DNA from 3 places in the Streptomyces sp. NPDC030840 genome. Region 2 is predicted to be linked to each of the others. Evidence: riboswitches for the same ligand, from Rfam matches in the RefSeq annotation. Region 2 holds a riboswitch; each other region holds the start of a gene.
What was found. A riboswitch is a leader RNA that binds a small molecule or an ion and turns the genes downstream of it on or off. The one in region 2 is predicted to bind cobalamin.
Positions count from the first base shown of each region.

Region 1: another riboswitch for cobalamin. It lies ahead of ACZ49J_RS10680 (cobalamin biosynthesis protein); the one in region 2 lies ahead of ACZ49J_RS22860 (ribonucleoside-diphosphate reductase subunit alpha).
Region 3: another riboswitch for cobalamin. It lies ahead of ACZ49J_RS31550 (CbtB domain-containing protein); the one in region 2 lies ahead of ACZ49J_RS22860 (ribonucleoside-diphosphate reductase subunit alpha).

Region 1 covers NZ_JBVIEE010000004.1:61,934-66,510, forward strand. The annotation lists gene ACZ49J_RS10665 (lysozyme) at 1-698, shown strand, start outside; gene ACZ49J_RS10670 (inorganic phosphate transporter) at 972-2,207, shown strand; gene ACZ49J_RS10675 (hypothetical protein) at 2,227-2,448, shown strand; cobalamin riboswitch at 2,569-2,709, shown strand; gene ACZ49J_RS10680 (cobalamin biosynthesis protein) at 2,820-3,761, shown strand; gene ACZ49J_RS10685 (cobyric acid synthase) at 3,758-4,577, shown strand, end outside.
Region 2 covers NZ_JBVIEE010000010.1:181,240-185,816, forward strand. The annotation lists gene ACZ49J_RS22855 (ribonucleotide-diphosphate reductase subunit beta) at 1-340, opposite strand, end outside; gene ACZ49J_RS22860 (ribonucleoside-diphosphate reductase subunit alpha) at 340-2,742, opposite strand; cobalamin riboswitch at 2,866-3,036, opposite strand; gene ACZ49J_RS22865 (GNAT family N-acetyltransferase) at 3,067-3,573, opposite strand; gene ACZ49J_RS22870 (nucleoside hydrolase) at 3,634-4,577, opposite strand, start outside.
Region 3 covers NZ_JBVIEE010000018.1:82,684-87,260, reverse strand. The annotation lists gene ACZ49J_RS31565 (DUF6479 family protein) at 1-322, opposite strand, end outside; gene ACZ49J_RS31560 (four-helix bundle copper-binding protein) at 541-921, shown strand; gene ACZ49J_RS31555 (histidine phosphatase family protein) at 1,223-1,801, opposite strand; cobalamin riboswitch at 1,948-2,088, shown strand; gene ACZ49J_RS31550 (CbtB domain-containing protein) at 2,125-2,358, shown strand; gene ACZ49J_RS31545 (CbtA family protein) at 2,384-3,145, shown strand; gene ACZ49J_RS31540 (acyl-CoA dehydrogenase family protein) at 3,318-4,496, shown strand; gene ACZ49J_RS31535 (oxygenase MpaB family protein) at 4,506-4,577, shown strand, end outside.

The DNA.
Region 1 (4,577 bases), on a different contig from region 2:
CGGTGGCGACGCTCGCGCTGGGGGGAACCGCTCTCGCCGAGATTCCCGTCGCGGCCGCGAGCAACCCCAGGGGACACGACGTCTCCTCACACCAGAAGAACGTGAACTGGCCGAAGGCGAAGTCGAAGGGCGCCAGGTTCGTCTACGTCAAGGCGACCGAGTCCCACACCTACCGCAACCCGTACTTCGGCCGGCAGTACAAGGGCTCCCGCGACGTGGGGCTGATCCGCGGCGCCTACCACTTCGCGGTACCGGACAAGTCGTCCGGCAGCACCCAGGCCGCGTACTTCGTGCGCAACGGCGGGGCCTGGCGCGCGGACGGCTGGACGCTGCCGCCGGCGCTCGACATCGAGTACCACCCGTACGACAGGCGGAGGAAGTGCTACGGCCTGAGCAGCAGCGGGATGGTCAGCTGGATCAAGGCCTTCAGCGACGAAGTGAAGCGGCGCACCGGCCGGCGTCCGGTGATCTACACGACCACGCACTGGTGGAAGACGTGCACCGGCAACAGCAGGGCCTTCGGCGCGGACCACGCCCTGTGGCTCGCGCGCTACAACTCGTCAGGGGCCGGCGAGCTGCCCGGGAACTGGACGTTCTGGACGATCTGGCAGCACGACAGCGACAGCGGCGCCCTGCCGGGTGACCAGAACCTGTTCAACGGGTCGATGACCCAGCTGAAGAGGTTCGCGAAGGGGTAGCGCTCCGCCGGAAGCGCGACGGCGAAGCCGCACATCGACACGGCCGCGCCCCTTCGTGGGCGCGGCGCCGCCTCCGGAAGGTATACAGAGGGTATGCGGAGCAGAACAGTCCGCATACGTTCGAACCCCAGCAGCCCAGGCACCCACCCCTCGCCACAAACGGAATGCCGACACCGCGATCGATACATCCCTCGGTTCAGCCCAGTTCATCTTCCGTTCACCCAGGTTGCCTACGGTCAACGTGCCACTGACGTCCGAAAGAAGCCCGGGTAAATGGAAAACTTCTCGCTGATCCTCGCGATCGTGGTCGTCACCGCGCTCGCGTTCGATTTTACGAACGGTTTCCACGACACCGCCAACGCGATGGCCACCACCATCTCGACCGGCGCGATGAAGCCCAAGGTCGCGGTGGCCATGTCCGCCGTGCTCAACCTTGTCGGCGCGTTCCTCTCCATCGAGGTCGCCAACACGATCTCGAAAGGTCTCGTCGACGAGACCGGTATACGACCAGAAGTGATCTTCGCCGCGTTGGTCGGCGCCATCCTCTGGAACCTGCTGACCTGGCTCGTCGGACTGCCGTCGAGTTCGTCGCACGCCCTCATGGGCGGTCTGATCGGCGCGACCGTCGCCTCGGCCGGCCTGGGCGCGGTGCACGGTGACGTCCTCGTCACGAAGGTACTGATCCCCGCCGTCGCGGCGCCGCTGGTCGCGGGCATCGCCGCGATGCTCGCCTCACGGCTGACGTACACCCTCGGCAAGAACGCCCACGAGAAGGCCACGTCCAAGGGCTACCGCGCCGGCCAGATCACCTCGGCCGGCCTGGTCTCCCTGGCCCACGGCACGAACGACGCCCAGAAGACGATGGGCATCATCACCCTGGCCCTGGTCGCCGGCGGCGCGATCGCCCCCGACTCCGACCCGCCGGTCTGGGTCATCCTCTCCGCCGGTGTCGCCATCGCGCTCGGCACCTACCTGGGTGGCTGGCGCATCATCCGCACGATGGGCAAAGGCCTGACCGACCTCCAGCCGCAGCAGGGCTTCGCCGCCCAGACCAGCGCGGCGACGGTCATCCTGGCCTCCTCCCACCTCGGTTTCTCCCTCTCCACCACGCACTCCGTCTCCGGCGCGGTGATGGGCGCGGGGCTCGGCCGCAAGGGCGGTGTGGTCCGCTGGTCCACGGCCACCCGCATGTTCGTCGCCTGGGGCCTGACGCTCCCGGCCGCGGCCGTGGTCGGCGCCGGAGCCGAGTGGGTGACCTCCTTCGGCACCTGGGGCACGACGCTGGTCGCCGTCTTCCTCGTCGCGTCCAGCGCCGCCATCTGGCTGCTCTCGCGCCGCGAGGTGGTCGACCACACCAACGTCAACGACACCGACGAGCCCGCCGGCGTCGTGACCACGGCCATCGCGGCGGTCACCCCGCCCCCGGCAGGCCCGCTCACCGACGACCTCGCGGCCACCGCCACCGTCTCCGCCGACACCCCGGCGAAGTCGTCGGCGCCCGCTCTCTGAGCAAGGGAAACACACCACCATGCACATCGACTGGGCAGCCCTCGGCTCCGTGTTCGGAGTCAGCCTCGTGGTCACCGTGGCCCTCGTCGGCCTCTTCACCCTCGGCATCGTCGGCCTCTCCAAGCGCGAGACGGCCACGGCCTCCGGCAACTCGGCGGCTCTCGCCACGACGGCGGCGTACGCGTGCTTCGCCGCCTGCGCGGCGGCGGTGGCGTACGGGATCTATCTGATCGTGGCCTGACACCGGCACACGACAGAGACACGCCAAGCAGTGGGGTGCGGGACGGATCACCGTCCCGCACCCCACTCGTATGTGGGCCTCAGCACACTCTCCCTTCGCAGGTCAACGGCAAGTTGACGCCCCTTCCAACCCCGTGGTGGACTGCCGGAGCCATGTACGGGCGGCAGAAGAGGAAGCCGGTGGAAGTCCGGCGCGGTCCCGCCACTGTGACCGGGGTAGCCATCCCCGGGAGTCAGGAACTCTCGCCGTCGGTCTCGTCGAACCAGGGCGTGGACACCCTGAGTGAGGACATATCGCCATGCTCGGCTGCCGATTGAGTGTCAGCACCACCGCCCTGCCGGAACCCGCGGCCACAGCGGTCGGCTGAACCGATGCGTGCCGATCGCGTGTTCGCGTACGGCGCCGCCGCCGGGCTCCTCGGTGACCTGCTCCTGGGCGATCCCCGCCGGGGGCACCCGGTCGCCGTGTTCGGGCGGGCCGCGGGTGCCGTGGAGCGGGTGTTGTGGCGGGACCACCGCGGGTGGGGCGCGCTGCACACCCTCGTGTGCGCCGGTGGCGCCGTCACGTTCGGAGCCGCCGCCGCTGGTGCCGTGAGAACGTCGTCCGCCGCCTCCGTCGCTCTGACCGGCGCGGCCACCTGGGCCGTCGTCGGGGGTACTTCGCTGGCGCGCGAGGCCAGGACCATCGGGCGTGCCCTGCGGACGGGGGACGTCGAGGGCGCCCGGACGCGGCTGCCGCATCTGTGCGGGCGGGACCCGCAGGCCCTCGACGCCGACGGGATCGCCCGGGCCGTCGTCGAGTCGGTCGCCGAGAACACGTCGGACGCCGTGGTGGGAGCCCTGGTGTGGGGTTCCGTCGCGGGAGTGCCGGGGCTGCTCGGGTTCCGGGCCGTCAACACCCTCGACGCCATGGTCGGCCACAAGTCGCCCCGCTACCGGCGCTACGGCTGGGCCTCCGCCCGGCTCGACGACCTCGCGGGGTGGCCGGGGGCCCGGCTCACCGCCGTCCTCGCCGCCGTGGCGGGCCCCGATCCCCGGGGGGCCGTTCGGGCGTGGCGAGCCGACGCGGGCCGGCACCCGAGTCCCAACGCCGGTCCCGTGGAGGCCTCGTTCGCGGGTGCCCTGGGGGTGCGGCTGGGCGGGACCCTGTCGTACGGCGGACGTGTGGAGCATCGGCCCGTGCTGAACGGGGAGGGGCGTGCCGTGGAGGTGGGCGACATCGAACGGGCCGTGCGCCTGTCACGGCGGGTGAGCTGGCTCGCGTTGGGGGCGGCCGTCGCCGTGAGGCTCGTCGCGAGGGGGCGGAAGGCATGAGCGGGGGTCTTCTCGTCGCCGGCACCACCTCGGACGCGGGCAAGAGCGTCGTCACCGCCGGGATCTGCCGGTGGCTGGTCCGGCAGGGCGTCAAGGTCGCGCCGTTCAAGGCGCAGAACATGTCCCTCAATTCGTTCGTGACGCGCGAGGGTGCCGAGATCGGGCGGGCGCAGGCCATGCAGGCCCAGGCCTGCCGGGTCGAGCCGACCGCGCTGATGAATCCCGTGCTGCTGAAGCCGGGAGGGGAGCAGAGCAGTCAGGTCGTGCTCCTCGGCAAGCCCGTGGGCGAGCTGAGCGCGCGCGGCTACCACGGCGGGCGGCAGCAGCAGCTCCTCGGCACCGTGCTGGACTGCCTCGCGGAGTTGCGGGGCACGTATGACGCGGTGATCTGTGAGGGCGCCGGTTCTCCCGCCGAGATCAATCTGCGGCGGACCGACATCGTGAACATGGGCATCGCCCGCAACGCCGGGCTTCCCGTCCTCGTCGTCGGCGACATCGACCGGGGCGGCGTCTTCGCGTCCTTCTTCGGGACCGTCGCCCTGCTGTCGCGCGAGGACCAGGCCCTGGTGGCCGGGTTCCTCGTCAACAAGTTCCGCGGGGACGTGTCCCTGCTGGAACCCGGCCTGGACATGCTGCACGGGCTCACCGGCCGCCACACGTACGGCGTCCTGCCCTTCCGGCACGGGCTCGGGATCGACGAGGAGGACGGGCTGAGGGTCTCCCTGCGGGGGACGGTACGGGAGTCGAACGTCGCCCCTCCGGTGGGTGAGGACGTGCTCCGGGTCGCCGTCTGCGCCATCCCCCTCATGTCCAACT
Region 2 (4,577 bases):
GCGTCAGGTAGAACTGGACGTGCACGGCCTCCTCGAAGAGCTGGCGGCTCAAGTACAGGCGCGCCTCGGGGGAGTTGATGTGCTTGTACAGCGTCAGGACCAGGTTGTTCGCGACGATCGAGTCGCCCGTCGCGAAGAAGGCCACCAGCCGGCCGATCAGGTGCTGCTCGGCGGGCGTGAGCTTCGCGAGGTCGGCCACGTCCGAGTGGAGGTCGACCTCCTCCACGGTCCACGTGTTCTTGATGGCGTCCCGGTAGCGCTCGTAGAAGTCCGGGTAGCGCATGGGGCGCAGGGTCAGCTCGAAGCCGGGGTCGAGGAGATGGGCGTGACGAGCGGTCATTACTGGCATGCCTCGCAGGACTCGGGGTTTTCCAGGGAGCAGGCGACGGCGTCTTCCGGCGCCGGCTGCTGAACGGGGACGGTGGCTCGTGCCTGTGCCGCGCGGGCGATGCGGGTCGCCGGGCGCGAGCGCAGGTAGTACGTAGTCTTCAGGCCCTGCTTCCACGCGTACGCGTACATCGAGGAGAGCTTGCCGATGGTCGGCGTCTCCAGGAACAGGTTCAGGGACTGGGACTGGTCCAGGAACGGGGTGCGGGCGGCCGCCATGTCGATCAGGCCGCGCTGCGGGATCTCCCAGGCCGTGCGGTACAGAGCGCGCACGTCGTCCGGGATCCAGCCGAAGCCCTGCACCGACCCGTTCGACTCGCGCAGCGCCTCGCGGGTGCGGGCGTCCCACACGCCGAGCCGCTTCAGGTCGTTCACCAGGTACGCGTTGACCTGGAGGAACTCGCCGGACAGGGTCTCGCGCTTGAACAGGTTGGAGACCTGCGGCTCGATGCACTCGTACACGCCCGCGATCGAGGCGATGGTGGCGGTGGGGGCGATCGCGAGGAGCAGGGAGTTGCGCAGACCCGTCGCCGCGATCCGCTCGCGCAGCGCCGACCAGCGCTCCGGCCAGGTCGGCCGCACGTCGTAGTGGTCGGGGTGCAGGACGCCGCGGGCCGTACGGGTCTTCTCCCAGGCGGGCAGCGGGCCGCAGCGCTCGGCTAGGTCGGCCGACGCCTCGTACGCGGCGAGCATGATCCGCTCGGCGATACGGGTGGACAGTGCGCGGGCCGCGGGGGAGTCGAAGGGGAGCCGCAGCTTGAAGAAGACGTCCTGGAGTCCCATGGCACCCAGGCCGACGGGCCGCCACCTGGCGTTCGAGCGGGCTGCCTGCTCGGTCGGGTAGTAGTTGATGTCGACGACGCGGTCGAGGAAGGTGACGGCGGTGCGGACGGTGGCGTCGAGCCGCTCCCAGTCGAGGTCGCCGGTCTCCATGTCGACAAAGGCACCCAGATTCACGGACCCCAGGTTGCACACCGCCGTCTCGCCGTCGTCCGTGACCTCCAGGATCTCGGTGCACAGGTTCGAGGAGTGGACGACGTGGCCCGGCTCGGCCGTCTGGTTGGCCGTGCGGTTGGCCGCGTCCTTGAAGGTCATCCAGCCGTTGCCGGTCTGGGCGAGGGTGCGCATCATGCGCCCGTACAGGTCGCGGGCCGGGATGGTCTTCCGGGCGAGGCCCTCGGCTTCCGCCCTGCGGTAGGCCGCGTCGAACTCCTCGCCCCACAGGTCGGCGAGCTCCGGCACGTCGGCGGGGGAGAAGAGGGACCAGACACGGTCCTCGTCGACCCGGCGCATGAACTCGTCCGGGATCCAGTGCGCGAGGTTCAGGTTGTGCGTACGGCGGGCGTCCTCACCGGTGTTGTCGCGCAGCTCCAGGAACTCCTCGATGTCGGAGTGCCAGGTCTCCAGGTAGACGGCGGCCGCGCCCTTGCGCCGGCCGCCCTGGTTCACGGCGGCGACCGAGGCGTCGAGGGTCTTCAGGAACGGGACGATGCCGCCTGAGTGCCCGTTCGTGCCGCGGATCAGCGAACCGCGGGAGCGGATGCGGGAGTACGCGATGCCGATGCCGCCCGCGTGCTTCGACAGCCTGGCCACCTGCTGGTAGCGCTCGTAGATCGAGTCCAGCTCGTCCTTCGGGGAGTCGAGGAGGTAGCAGGACGACATCTGGGCGTGCCGCGTACCGGAGTTGAACAGGGTGGGGGAGGAGGGCAGGTAGTCGAGGCGGCTCATGAGCCCGTAGAGCGCGGCGACCTCGTCCACGGACTGTGCGCCCGTCTCTGAATCGAGCGCAGTGTCCTTGGCGAGCCCGGACGCCACCCGCAGCATGAAGTGCTGGGGCGTCTCGACGACCTTGCGGGTGATCGGATGCCGCAGCAGGTACCGGCTGTGCAGCGTGCGGAGCCCGAAGTAGCCGAAGCGGTCGTCGGCGGCCGTGTCGATCAACGCGTCGAGGCGGGCCGCGTGCAGCCGTACGAACTCGGCGGTGCGGTCGGCGATGAGGCCTTCGCGGTGGCCCACGGCCACGGACTCGGAGAAGGACGTGACGCCCTGCGAGGCGGCCTCTGCCGTAATGCCGATCGTGAGCAGCCGGGCGGCCAGCCGTGAGTAGGCCGGGTCCTCCGAGATGAGACCGGCCGCCGCCTCGGTGGCCAGTTCCCGCAGCTCCGTCTCGTCGGCGTGCGCGGAACGGCCGCGCAGCGCGGCTGCGGCGACCCGTCCGGGGTCGGCGTCGGGAAGGTCGGCGGTCAGCTCGGTCAGGGTCCGCAACAACGCGGTTCCGGGACCGTCGTGTTCCTGCTCGGGCCCTGCTTCCTGCCCGGTCCCCGCTGAAACCGGATCGGCTGGCGCGATGGTCACGTGTGGGCTCTCCCTCGCTCGGCACGGGGCCTTGCGGAGGGCAGGGGGCAGCGCACGAACGCACACGGCGTCGCGTCCACCGGCCCATTCCGCGAGGCCCGGACGTCAGGCACCCGGACCGGTCGGCCGGGTGCGCTGTCGGCAGGTCCTCGGACTGACCATGCGTGCGGACATGGGTATGTACACACGCAAGTACACCGTTGCGGGACAGTTCCGGATTCGCGCCGGATTCCCCTGCGGCGACAGCGAGCATGAGCATACATCTTGTGCCGCGCCGTGGAAGCGGCCCCATATGTTGTGGCGTGATGGTGTGTCGCGCTGGTGTCAGAGCGTCAACTCGTAGGTGAGGAGAGTGATGTCGTCGAGGTGCGGAAGCGGGTTCCAGTCGCGGTCGGGAGTGCGGGTGAAGCCGAGACGTTCGTAGATCCGGTGGGCCGCGTGCATGGAGCGCTGGGTGGACAGGACCATGCGGGCGCAGCCGGGCGTGGACCGCGCGCGTTCGACGCACGTACGGACGAGTGCCTCGCCGACGCCCCGCCCGCGGGCCTCGGCGGCCACCGCGAGCATCCGTATCTCCGCCTCGCCGGGCCCCGCGATGTCGGCCATGGGCCCGCCGGCCGGCACGAAGGTCACCCCGCCGAGCACGCGGCCGTCCTCGGCGGCGACGAGCACCTCGGCCGCGGCGGCCCGCTTGGCGACGTCCCGCAGCTCACCGAGGTACGCGTCGGCCGCTCCGAAGTCGAGGAGGCCGTCGCCCAGGTACGCCTGCGCGGTGAGCTCACCGAGGGTGTCGTACTCGTCGGGCCGTGCCTGTCTGATCGTGATGTCCATGGTGGGGAGTGTGCCGGACGGGTGCGAGGTCGGCTCACGGATTCCACGGCTGTGGAGGGCTCAGGCCACTCCCGGCCACTGGGGCAGGGTCGCCACGAAGTCCTTGCTGAAGTCGCGGGGGCCCGGGCCGAGGGCGACGCGGCCCGTGAGGGTCATGCGGGCGGAGAGGGCGGAGGACTCGGTGTAGTAGGCGCGCTGGGCGGCCGCGGGCACGAACACGGTCTTCCCGCGGGTGAGTTCGCTGGCCGACTCGACGATGACGGCGCCCTCCGCGACGGTGAGGAACGACTCGTCCGCGCACGCGCCCACGGCGAGCGGGTCGTGCAGCGGGCAGGCGTCGCCCCCGCCGTGGCGGCGGTAGGCGTCCATGTAAACCCTCAGCAGGCGGACGGCAAGCGCCGTGCCCGGGCCCGCCGCCTCCAGGGCGGCCAGGTCGGCGGGACCGAAGAGGCAGTGGTGGGAGGCGTCCAGGTCGACCATGGTGAACGGAATGCCGGAGGACAGGACCACCTCGGCGGCGTCCGGGTCGGCCCAGATGTTGAACTCGGCGACCGGCGTGATGTTGCCGGGCACCTGCGCGGCGCCGCCCATGAAGACGAACTTCCGGACGCGCCGGGCGAAGCCCGGGTCCTCCAGGAGCGCGATCGCCACGTTGGTGAGCGGGCCCGTGGCGCACACGGTGAGCTCTCCCTCGTACTCCCGGGAGAGCCGCAGGAGGGCCTGCGCGGAGGACTCCGGCAGGTGGGCGGCCGTCGAGTCGGGCAGCACCTCGTTGCCGAGGCCCGCCGGACCGTGGAAGGCGGACGCGGCGGTGTACGGGAGGCGGGTCAGGGGGCGGCCCGCGCCGCGGTGGACCGGTAGGTCGGCGTCGACGCCGAAGGCTCTGGTGAGGGCGCGGGCGTTGCTGTACGTCTGCTCGGCGGGGAGGTTGCCGCCCACGGAGGTGTAGGCCTTCAGGTCCCACCGGCCCGTGCCCAGCAGGTACTGCAGGGCCAGGGCGTCGT
Region 3 (4,577 bases), on a different contig from region 2:
TGCCCTTGCTCCAGCGCGACCGCCGCTTGGACACGGTCGGCCGGGAGCCCAGGTTGCCGTGCACCTGGTAGGGCGTGAGCCGCAGATCGCTTCGGGGTATCTCGTCGGGCTCCAGGTTGTGCTGCTCCTCATGGACCGGGCCGCCCTCGGGCAGCCGGGGCTGCTCCTCCGGGCTGGGCCGGCGCGGCTCACGGCTGCGTACGCGGTTGCCCATCCAGAAGGCGCCGCCCAGGAGGGCCACGACGATCACGCCCATGATGACCGACCAGAGGCCGACCAGTGCGCTTCCCCCTGCGGCAAAATGCACCCATTCCATACTCATATGTGACGAATACCCTCGCGGGCATCGGTGAACCGGCTCAGCGCGCGGAATCCGCACGTCGTCGAGCGGCATTCCCGCGGTGACCCGGGAGGCGCACGGGTGCCCGGGTGGGCGGTGAGAGAAACACGGGCGGCCGAGGGCGCGCGAGCACGGCCGCCCGCGCCGCACCCGTTCCGCGGGCGTGGTTTGACGGGTTCCGGCTCGGCTACCCGCCCGGTGTGACATCGACGACGACTTCTCAGCAGGAGCTCTTCCGGTTCCTCGAGGACCGCTTCGCGTGCGCACAGGCGTGCACGGAATGCGCGCGGGCGTGCGCCCTGCGCGCGAGCCTCGCCGACCCGGACGGGCCCAGGGACCAGGAACGTGTGCGGCGCAAGGGCATCATGTGCGCCGAGGTGTGCGACGCGACGTGCCGGGTGCTCTCCGAGCAGACCCACCAGGACGAGGCCGCCCTCCGGGCCCAGGTGGAGTGGTGCCGGGAGGTGTGCCTGGAGTGCGCGCACGCTTTCGACGCCCACCCCGGTGCCGAGGACAGCGCGAAGGCCTGCCGCGACTGCGCCCGCGCCTGCACGGACTTCCTCGCGACACTCGCTGCCTGAGGCGAGGGGCTGCCGCCAGGCTCGGCGACCCCGGACCCGGCTGTCGGCCTGACGGCCTCGTCCTCAAACGCCGGACGGGCCGGATGTACCTGCCCTCGCTGAAAACCCAAGCCCCGGCCAGGGAACTCAGCCCCGGCCGCGAAAATCAGCCCCTCCGGCGTTTGAGGAGCGGGGGTCCGGGGGCTGGCCCCCGAACCGGGGTCCGGGGCGGAGCCCCGCGGCGGGTCGAAGGGGCGCAGCCCCTGGGGAGGGGACGGGTAGGGGCGGCGGGGGCGAAATGAATCCTCGCCGACCGCCCCGCTCAGGACGCTCCCGCGAGCGGCGGCCCCCCGACCCGCACGTTCCAGCGCCCGCCCCGCCCGCTGAACTCGGTGGCCGTCAGCGGCGGCACGTCCACGCGCCAGAACGCGGATTCCGGCGCCCCCAGCACCCGTACCACCACGGCCCGTACGACGTCGGGCTCGACGACGGCGACCGTCCGGCCGTCGCCCCGGGCGGCCGTGTCGAGCCACAGTGCCACCCGGTCGCACAACGCCCGCACCGACTCGCCGCCGTGCGGCGCGGACTCGGGGTCGGTCAGCCAACGGGCCACCGCCTCGGGCTCGTCGGCGCTCACCTCGGTGAGCGTCGCCCCGCGCCAGCGCCCCACGTCCAGACCGGCCGGCCCGGGCGTCCCCCCGATGTCCAGCCCGAGCGCGGCAGCGGTCTCGCGGCAGCGGACCGTGGGGGAGGCCCAGGCCCGGTCGGGGGACCTCAGGGTGCCCGAGTTCGCCGTCGCCGCCCGCAGCCCGGACGGGTCGAGCGGGCATCCGTCGTCGAAGCGGGCCTCCCGCAGCGCCGCGTTCATCGCGGGTGAGATCAACATCACTCGGCTCGTCATTTCACGCTCTCCCGATCCGGCCACCTGTGCACCCAACCCCCTTGCCCTGTAAGGGACATGACCATCGGGCCGTGGTGTGACCAGCTCACCCGCACGCCGTGCGCCACCCATGCGCCCTTGGCCGGAACCTCACTTCGCGGTACCTTCTCGTCGATATTGACGACGGTCGACGGAAGCCGGTGAGAATCCGGCACGGTCGCGCCACTGTAAGCCCAGCACGATCCGCACCCGCCAAGTGCGGTGACGGCAGGGCAAGTCAGACCCGTGGCCGTCGTCCTGTGCACCACCGAGACGGGACGCGAGTTCCCCCAGGAGGTCCTGCCATGGCGCAGTCCGCCGTCGCCCAGCCGACCGCAACCCCCGCCGCTCCCACCGCGGTTCCGGCCAAGCTGCCGATCGGAGCGATCGCCCCCTGGGCGGTCTTCTTCGGCATCCTCATGCTGGTCCTGCTCTACTTCGTCGGCGCCGAACAGGGCGCCACCTCCCTCGTGTCCGGCGAGGGTGTCCACGAATGGGTGCACGACGCCCGCCACCTGCTCGGCTTCCCCTGCCACTGACGGCGGCGAGGAAGCTCACGAGCCGATGAACTCCGCAACGGTCAGGAACCTCCTGGTGCGCGGCATGCTCGCGGGACTCGCCGCGGGCCTGCTCGCCCTCGTCGTCGCCTACTTCCTGGGTGAACCACGCGTCGACCAGGCGATCGCGTTCGAGGAGGCCCACGCCCACGAACACGGCGGCGAGGAACTCGTCAGCCGCACCCTGCAGTCCACGGCGGGACTGTCCACCGGCGTCCTCGTGTACGGGGTCGCGTTCGGCGGCATCGCGGCCCTCGCGTACTGCTTCGCGCTCGGCCGCATCGGCCGCTTCGGGCCGCGCGCGAGCGCGCTGCTCCTGGCGGTGGCCGGGCTGGTCGCGGTCTATGTGGTCCCGTTCCTGAAGTACCCCGCCAATCCGCCCGCCGTGGGCGACCCCGACACCCTCGACCAGCGCACCACGCTGTACTTCCTGATGGTCGTGCTCAGCGTTCTGCTGGCCGTCGGGGCGGTGGTCCTGGGCAAGCGCCTCGCGCCACGCCTGGGCAACTGGAACGCCACCGTCGCGGCGGGCGCGTTCTTCGTCCTCGTCGTCGGCCTGGCGTACGCCTTCCTGCCGTCGTACGACAACGTCCCGGAGGGCTTCCCCGGCACCCTGCTGTGGCAGTACCGGTTGGCCGCCCTCGCCATCCAGGTGACCCTGTGGACCGCGTACGGTCTGCTCTTCGGGCTGCTCGCGGAACGCGTGCTGGCTCCGCGCACGGCGGGGCGCCAGGGGGCCGCCGCTCCGGCGACTCCCGTCCCGCACTGAGCTGTTGAGCGCGTCCCGCACTGACCTGTTGGGCGCGGGAGAAAGGCCCCCGGGTGACCGGGGGCCTTTCTCCTGTCCTGTCCCTCCCGGTCGCTCCCTCGTGTTCCCAATTACTGGAACACGTTCTACGGTGTGCGCCGTCAGGTCCGGCCTTGGGGAGCCAGGAGGCGCCGTGCATCTGGAATACACGCCCGAGCAGCAGCGGCTGCGCACCGAACTGCGCGCCTACTTCGCCAAGTTGGTGCCGGACAACGCGTACGCGCGGTACGGCGACCCGGCCTCCCAGAAGCGCTTCTACCGCGAGACCCTCCGCCGTCTCGGCACGGACGGCTGGCTCGGAGTCGGCTGGCCGAAGGAGTACGGCGGACGCGGGCTGACCCCCATGGAGCAGTTCATCTTCTTCGACGAGGCCGCCCAGGCGGGCGTCCCCCTGCCCCTGATGGCGCTCAACACGGTCGGCCCGACGATCATGCAGTTCGGCAGCGAGGAGCAGAAGGCGTACTTCCTGCCGCGCATCCTCTCCGGCGAGATCGATTTCGCGATCGGCTACAGCGAGCCCGACGCGGGCACCGACCTGGCCGCGCTCAGGACGCGCGCCGTACGGGAGGGCGACGAGTACGTCGTCAACGGCCAGAAGATCTGGACCACGAACGGCGACACCGCGGACTGGGTGTGGCTGGCCGTCCGCACCGACCCGGACGCCCCGCCCCACAAGGGCATCACCATGCTCCTGGTCCCGACCACCGACCCCGGCTACTCCTGCACCCTGATCAACACCCTCGCCTCCCACGACACCACCGCCAGCTACTACGAGAACATCCGCGTACCCGTCTCCCACCGCGTCGGGGAGGAGAACAAGGGCTGGCGCCTGATCACCAACCAGCTCAACCACGAACGCGTCACCCTCGCCGCCCACGGCACCATGGCGATCCGCTCCCTCCACAACGTGCAGCGCTGGGCCATGGAGACCAAACTCGCCGACGGCCGCCGCGTCATCGACCTGCCCTGGGTGCGCCGCCGCCTGGCCCAGACCCACACGAAGCTGGACGCGATGAAGCTGCTCAACTGGCAGATGGTGAACGCCGTCCAGGAGGGCACGCTCACCCCTCAGGACGCGTCCGCCGTCAAGGTCTACGGCTCCGAGGCGCGCCGCGACGCCTACGCCTGGCTCATGGAGGTCGTCGCCGCGGCCGGCGCCCTCAAGGAGGGCTCCGCGGGCGCTGTCCTCCACGGCGAGCTGGAGCGCGGCTACCGCTCGGCCGTGATCTTCACCTTCGGAGGCGGCAACAACGAGATCCAGCGCGAGATCATCTCGTGGATCGGCCTGGGGATGCCGCGCGTACGACGCTAGTCTGACTCCGTGGACGCTGCTCGAACAGGTGACCAGGGATTCTTCGGACCGGACTCGGTGACCTGGCAGGCGCACGGTGAC